One region of the Klebsiella sp. WOUb02 genome, then DNA from elsewhere that is predicted to be linked to it. Evidence: predicted binding sites of a transcription regulator. Region 1 holds the regulator's gene; the other holds the start of a gene.
The links. Region 1 encodes Fur, which represses iron uptake genes when iron is present. Its sites were predicted from a motif close to ATAATAATGAGAACNACTATCAA; they were not measured.
Positions count from the first base shown of each region.

Region 1 (3,411 bases):
AACCAACCGGGCAAACGCTGCTGGCTCCGCACTGGAGCTTTATGCCGGGCACTTATCAGGGCGCTGAAGCCGGGGCCAACTTTGATTACGGCGACTCTGGCGCGCTGAGCTTCTCCTACATGTGGACCAACGAATACAAAGCGCCGTGGCACATTGAGATGGATGAGTTCTACCAGAACGATAAGAAGACGAAAGTCGATTATCTGCACTCCATCGGCGCCAAATATGATTTTAAAAACGACCTCGTGCTGGAGGCCGCGTTTGGCCAGGCTCAGGGCTATATCGACCAGTATTTTGCTAAGGCCAGCTATAAATTTGACGTTGCCGGCACCCCGTTAAACACCAGCTATCAGTTCTACGGCACCCGCGATAAGGTCAGCAACGGCGGCGCGAACGATATTTACGACGGCACCGCCTGGCTGCAGGCGCTGACCTTTGGCTACAAGGTTGCCGACGTGCTGGACCTGCGTCTGGAAGGCACCTGGGTTAAGGCCGAGGGCCAGCAGGGCTACTTCCTGCAGCGTATGACCCCAACCTACGCATCTTCTAACGGTCGCCTGGACGTGTGGTGGGATAACCGCTCCGACTTCAACGCCAACGGTGAAAAGGCCGTGTTCTTCGGCGCCATGTATGACATGAAAAACTGGAATATGCCGGGCTGGGCGTTTGGCGCGTCTTACGTTTATGCATGGGATGCGAAGCCGGGCAAAATGGCGACGCCAGATGCCTACTACAACGCCGACAAACGTCTGGAAGAGTCGGCCTACAGCCTCGATGCCATGTATACCGTGCAGGATGGCCGGGCGAAGGGAACGTTGTTCAAGCTCCACTTCACCCAGTACGACAACCACTCCGATATTCCTAGCTGGAGCGGCGGCTACGGCAATATCTTCCAGGATGAGCGCGACGTGAAGTTTATGGTTATTGCTCCGTTCACTATTTTCTGATGCCGCAGCCGCGGGCGTAAGCCTGCCGCCAGTCCGTGAGGTTGATTATGAAAAAGCTATTGCTCATCGCCATGCTGGCATCGGGCCTGGTGGCCTGTACGCAGTCACCGGCGCCAAAAGAAGATACTAAATTGAAGGACGCCTACAGCGCCTGCATCAATACGGCAGAAGGGAATCCGGATAAAGTTCAGGCCTGCCAGAGCGTGCTGAACGTTCTTAAAGAGGATAAGCAGCACCAGCAGTTCGCCACGCAGGAAAGCGTGCGCGTGCTGGATTATCAGCAGTGTATCCTGGCGACCCGCACCGGCAACGATCAGGCGGTGAAAGCCCGCTGCGACCAGATCTGGAAAGAGATCCGCCGCAACAATACCCGGCCCTGATTTCCCTCGTACCTCCTATTTGCGGGCATAAAAAAAGCCAACCTTCGGGTTGGCTTTTTGCTGCTTACGCGGCGGGAAACTATTTTTCCACCGCGTCGTGCGCGTGTTCATTTTCGCGGCAATCGCCTTCCGCACAGTGGCCGTACAGGTACAGGCTGTGGTTGGTCAGGCGGATACCGTGACGGTGGGCAATTTCACGCTGACGCGCTTCGATGGAGTCATCGCTGAACTCAATCACTTTGCCGCAATCGAGGCAAATCAGGTGATCGTGATGATGCTGCTGCGTCAGTTCGAAAACGGATTTACCGCCTTCAAAATTATGGCGGGTAACAATGCCGGCATCATCAAACTGGTTCAGTACGCGGTAAACGGTGGCCAGACCGATCTCTTCACCCATGTCGATCAGGCGTTTGTATAAATCTTCCGCGCTGACGTGATGGTTATCCGGCCCCTGCAGCACTTCCAGAATTTTTAATCGTGGAAGTGTGACTTTCAGGCCAGCCTTCTTCAATGCGGTATTGTTGTCAGTCATGCGGAATCTGTCCTGTTGCTAAACGATCTACTTCCATTAGCGGAAGTAATACAGAGAATCACCCGATGTAATGCGTTTCATTATAGAACTGCCATGATGAAATGAAAACCGCAAGCATCGAGCCTTTTATGCTGTCAAAAACGAGGCACAGGCTACAAACTGCGTCACGTCTCCTCGTTAAATCAGAGGACATTGTACAGATATGTGATTAAAAGTTAAAAACTTGTAGCTATTAGTTTTATTGCTTTTACCTATTAATACGGCGATATCCCAGGATAGCGCCGTTTAACGATCAGGCGTTTATGATTTCTTCGAGATGCAGTTCTTCAGAAACCTGCTTAACCCATTTCTCTACGCGCTCGTTGGTCAGCTCAGGCTGACGGTCTTCATCGATAGCCAGACCGACGAAATGGTCGTCATCAGCGAGACCTTTAGAGGCTTCGAAATGGTAGCCCGCCGTTGGCCAGTGGCCGACGATGGTTGCGCCGCGCGGTTCGATGATGTCGCGAATGGTTCCCAGCGCGTCACAGAAGTATTCAGCGTAGTCTTCCTGGTCGCCGCAGCCAAACAGGGCGACGAGCTTGCCGTTGAAGTCGACCTCTTCCAGCGTCGGGAAGAAATCGTCCCAGTCACACTGTGCTTCACCGTAGTACCAGGTTGGGATGCCCAGCAGCAGAATGTCATGACCCTGCAGGTCTTCTTTGCTGCTTTTGGCAATGTCGTGAACATCAGCAACGTCTTTACCAAGCTGCTTTTGGATCATTTTTGCAATATTTTCGGTGTTGCCGGTGTCGCTGCCAAAAAAGATGCCGATGATTGCCATGAGTAAAATAACCTCTTGAAACTTAATGATGTGGTAGTGGCGTAATGCCCGCAGATAACGGCAATCATAGCAGAACAGGGAAGGGCGCGGAAACAGCAATCACGCCCGACTGCACACTCTGCTACATGAAAGTGTTGTTTTTGCGGTTTCTCAGGCTTTACTCTGGCTATGCAGGGCCGCCAGCTGGTTCATCAACATCTCTTCAATCAGATCGCTGCGGTTCATATTGCGGGCATCGGCCAGCTCATTGAGCGCATCAACCGCTTCAGCGTTGAGCTTGAGCTCCACGCGCCTTAAGCCGCGAACTTTGTCGCGTTTAAGCTGGTTGCGTTTATTGATGCGCAGCTGCTCGTCGCGCGAAAGCGGATTGGTCTTTGGTCTACCCGGGCGACGCTCGGTTGCGAACAAATCTAATGTCGTACGGTCCGTTTGTTCTTTTGCCATGATTCAGAGTGACTTCGGGGAAACAAATTGTCGGGCCATTGCCGACACAGATAGCGCGCCATAATACATCAGGCGAACCGCTGCGCCAACGACCGCGGGCATTCTGCGGCGCGGTCGGGCAGTTTTTAGCCAGTTATGCCGCTAAAGAGGAGAGATATCGGCGAATGGCGCGCAATACCGCTTCCGGTTTCTCCGCATGGACCCAATGGCCCGCGCCGGCAATCACGTGCGCGCGGGCCTGAGGGAACTGAGCCAGCAGCGCGTCGCGATACTCATCGGTCACGT
Region 1 covers NZ_CP170110.1:2,162,079-2,165,489, reverse strand. The annotation lists gene chiP (chitoporin ChiP) at 1-947, shown strand, start outside; gene chiQ (ChiQ/YbfN family lipoprotein) at 995-1,327, shown strand; gene fur (ferric iron uptake transcriptional regulator) at 1,407-1,859, opposite strand; gene fldA (flavodoxin FldA) at 2,152-2,682, opposite strand; gene ybfE (LexA regulated protein) at 2,833-3,126, opposite strand; gene ybfF (esterase) at 3,260-3,411, opposite strand, start outside.

Region 2 (3,411 bases), 510 kb from region 1:
ATTTCACCGACGCAGTATTCCACCACCATCCAGCGCGGCGAGTAAAATAGTGGCGACGGCGCAAGCGTATCCGGCATCCGGGATAGCGCGCGATATTGACGAAGGAAATCGCTGGAGGGCGCGGCAGGATCGTGCGGCTGGCGTAATACCAGCCGCCGGGTGCCGTTGCTGATAATGCAGCTACCGCCGCTCAGACCGGCAAAGGCCGGATCGTCGAGCGGCGAATAGCGGGGGAAAAAGCGCGACAATAGCTCATCGCGCGTTAGCTTACTGTTGCTGAACTGCACCTTTACCTGACCAAATAATCTCGCCGGTTTGCACCAGCATCAGCTGCATCTTTAGCTCAGGCGAATTGACGTTACCGGTGGCATTGGAGTAGAGCACGTACTGCGCGCCGACGGTGCGCGCAATGCCCATCGCTTTGCTGCGGCTGCCGAGGCTATCCTGCGGCGACAGGCCAAGCTGCTGTTTCGCAACGCCCAGTCTGCTGCGATGAAACCAGCGTAAACTTGCCGTTTCCGGTCAGTGCATTGCGCAGGGCCTCGGTCGCCTCACCCGCGTTCAACGTCCCGTTAGTGCGGTTATTGACGCTATCGACCAGCAGAATGCTGCCCGCATTCACGCCGCCCGCCTGCAGCATCTGCCCGACCATCGGCTGTACCGCACCGTTCCAGTCGTAGTGGCGAACGCGCGGCGTCGGCTGCGTCGGCTGCTGTTCATGCTCAATCGGACCCGGCTGCGCCGGCACTGCCGGAATGCCCGGCACGGTCGGCACCGTAGGCTGCGGCTGCGCGGGCTGTTCCGGCTTCGGCTGCGCCTCCTCTACCGGCGCGGGCTCCTGACGCTGCCCGACGCACCCGGCAAGGAATATCGCCAGTGCTGTGATCAACGCATAGCGACACATTTTCATCATCACAATTACCTCTTACAGATAAAGATAAAGTCGGGCCTTATGCGCCCCCAAAATATTCGCACTGCCGTAAAGCGTCACGGATGAGCGTGCGGGCACCGTTATGCTGCGGGCCGGCTCCAGCGGGTGCATCTCCAATCCTCTGGCGTCATACCAGAAGAAGCGGTAATGCACGACGATCGGCTCCTGACGTTCGTTGAACAGCCTTGAGGTCGCGGTGGCCTGAATCTGTGAGGCGGTAACCTCAGGCGCATCGGCGCTGATACCCGCGGCTAAGACGTTAGATTCCATCACCAGCGTCTGCTGCTCTCCCACCGGAATTTCCGCATGGGAACCGCAGCCGGCCAGCAGCGCCGCCGCCAGAAGAGTGCCGAAATGAGCTGCGCGCATTGATTAGCCTTTGTGAGCCAGCATGGGACCCAGCGGGCGACCGCCCAGCAGGTGCATATGGATATGGTAGACTTCCTGGCCGCCGTGGCGGTTGCAGTTGACGATCAGACGATAGCCGTCGTCGGCAAGACCTTCATCACGCGCAATTTTCGCCGCGACGGTCATCATTCGTCCCAGCGCCAGCTCGTGCTCCGCGGTGACGTCGTTGACGGTAGGAATCAGGATATTGGGGATAATCAGAATATGGGTCGGCGCCTGGGGAGAAATGTCGCGAAAGGCGGTAACAAGCTCATCCTGATAAACAATATCCGACGGGATCTCCCGGCGAATGATTTTGCTAAAAATCGTTTCTTCTGCCATGACTGATTCCTTATTAATTTTTATACCGTGCTCTGGTCTGCCTCTGCAGATAAACGCGGACGCACAGGATTCGTCTAAGAGTATGAGCGAGTTACTCCCCCTCTTTCAACCCGAATGCACTTTTTCTTACTCCGCGGCGGACTTAGCTGATGACGGATTAGGCATATCCCTGATTATGTCCGGCGGCGGCAGCGATTAAAGACCATTTTTGACCGCCATTCTTACGTCTGTTTACACATTAAATATAAATGCGTATATTTCTCATTTGTATTTATCTCATGGACGCAACGCACTTCAGGAATGGTTTGACCGCGGCCACAGAGCCTCGGCGTAAAATGCTTGTCTTCTAATTAAGGGTTAATAATGTCTTTCACCACCAGCTCACGGGACGGTCGCCGCGCGCCGTCTCTCCTCGCCGTCGGCATCGCGTTGGCGCTCTACCCCACGCTCGGCCTTGCCGCCGATACGACCGACGACACCATCATTGTAGAAGGAACAACGCCGTCAGGCAGCGACGAACAGCGGCAGGATTACAGCGTTAAAGCCACCACTGCCGGAACAAAAATGCTGATGACCCAGCGCGATATTCCGCAGTCGGTGAGTATCATCAGCGAGCAGCGGATGCAGGATCAGCAGCTGCAAACCCTTGGCGACGTGATGGACAACACGCTCGGGATCAGCCGCAGCCAGGCGGACTCCGATCGCAGCAGCTATTACTCCCGCGGTTTTCAGATAGACAACTATATGGTTGATGGGATCCCGACCTATTTTGAGTCCCGCTGGAACCTGGGCGACGCGCTCTCCGATACCGCGCTCTTTGAGCGGGTCGAGGTCGTACGCGGCGCCAACGGCCTGCTTACCGGGACGGGCAACCCCTCAGCATCGATCAACATGATCCGCAAGCATGCCACCAGCCGCGAGTTTACCGGCAATGTCTCCGCCGAATACGGCAGCTGGAACAAGCAGCGCTACGTCGCCGATATGCAAAGCCCGCTGACCGAGGATGGTAACGTTCGCGGGCGTATTGTCGCAGGCTATCAGAATAATGACTCCTGGCTCGATCGCTACAACAGCGAAAAAACGTTCTTCTCCGGCATTCTCGACGCCGACCTGGGCACCTCGACCAGCCTCTCCGCCGGCTACGAATATCAGCGAATCAACGTCGACAGCCCAACCTGGGGCGGCCTGCCGCGCTGGAATACCGACGGCAGCAAGAACCACTACGATCGCGCCCACAGCACCTCTCCGGACTGGGCCTACAACGATAAAGAGTTCAACAAAGTCTTCGTCACGCTGAAGCAGCGCTTTGCCGATACCTGGCAGGCGACCATGACCGCAACCCACTCCGAGGTCAAATTCGACAGCAAAATGATGTACGTCGATGCGTACGTCAACAAAGAGACCGGCATGCTGGTCGGCCCCTACGGCAGCTATGGCCCGGGCTATGACTACGTTGGCGGGACGGGCTGGAACAGCGGCAAACGTAAAGTCGATGCCGTAGATCTGTTTACCGATGGCGGTTTTGATCTGTTCGGACGCCAGCATAACCTGATCGTCGGCGGCAGCTACAGCAAACAAAATAATCGCTATTTCAGCTCCTGGGCCAACGTGTTCCCGGATGAAATCGGCAGCTTTAATAACTTCAATGCGGGCAATTTCCCTGAAACGGACTGGAACCCGCAAAGCCTTGCCCAGGACGACACCACGCGGATGAAGTCCCTGTACGCCGCGACGCGCTTCTCCCTCGCCGA
Region 2 covers NZ_CP170110.1:1,650,224-1,653,634, forward strand. The annotation lists partial or broken gene thiK (thiamine kinase) at 1-287, opposite strand, end outside; partial or broken gene lpoB (penicillin-binding protein activator LpoB) at 268-904, opposite strand; gene ABOC21_RS14860 (YcfL family protein) at 926-1,300, opposite strand; gene hinT (purine nucleoside phosphoramidase) at 1,304-1,660, opposite strand; gene fhuE (ferric-rhodotorulic acid/ferric-coprogen receptor FhuE) at 2,024-3,411, shown strand, end outside.
Region 2: the regulator Fur is predicted to act here: its motif matches at 1,909-1,931, upstream of fhuE (ferric-rhodotorulic acid/ferric-coprogen receptor FhuE).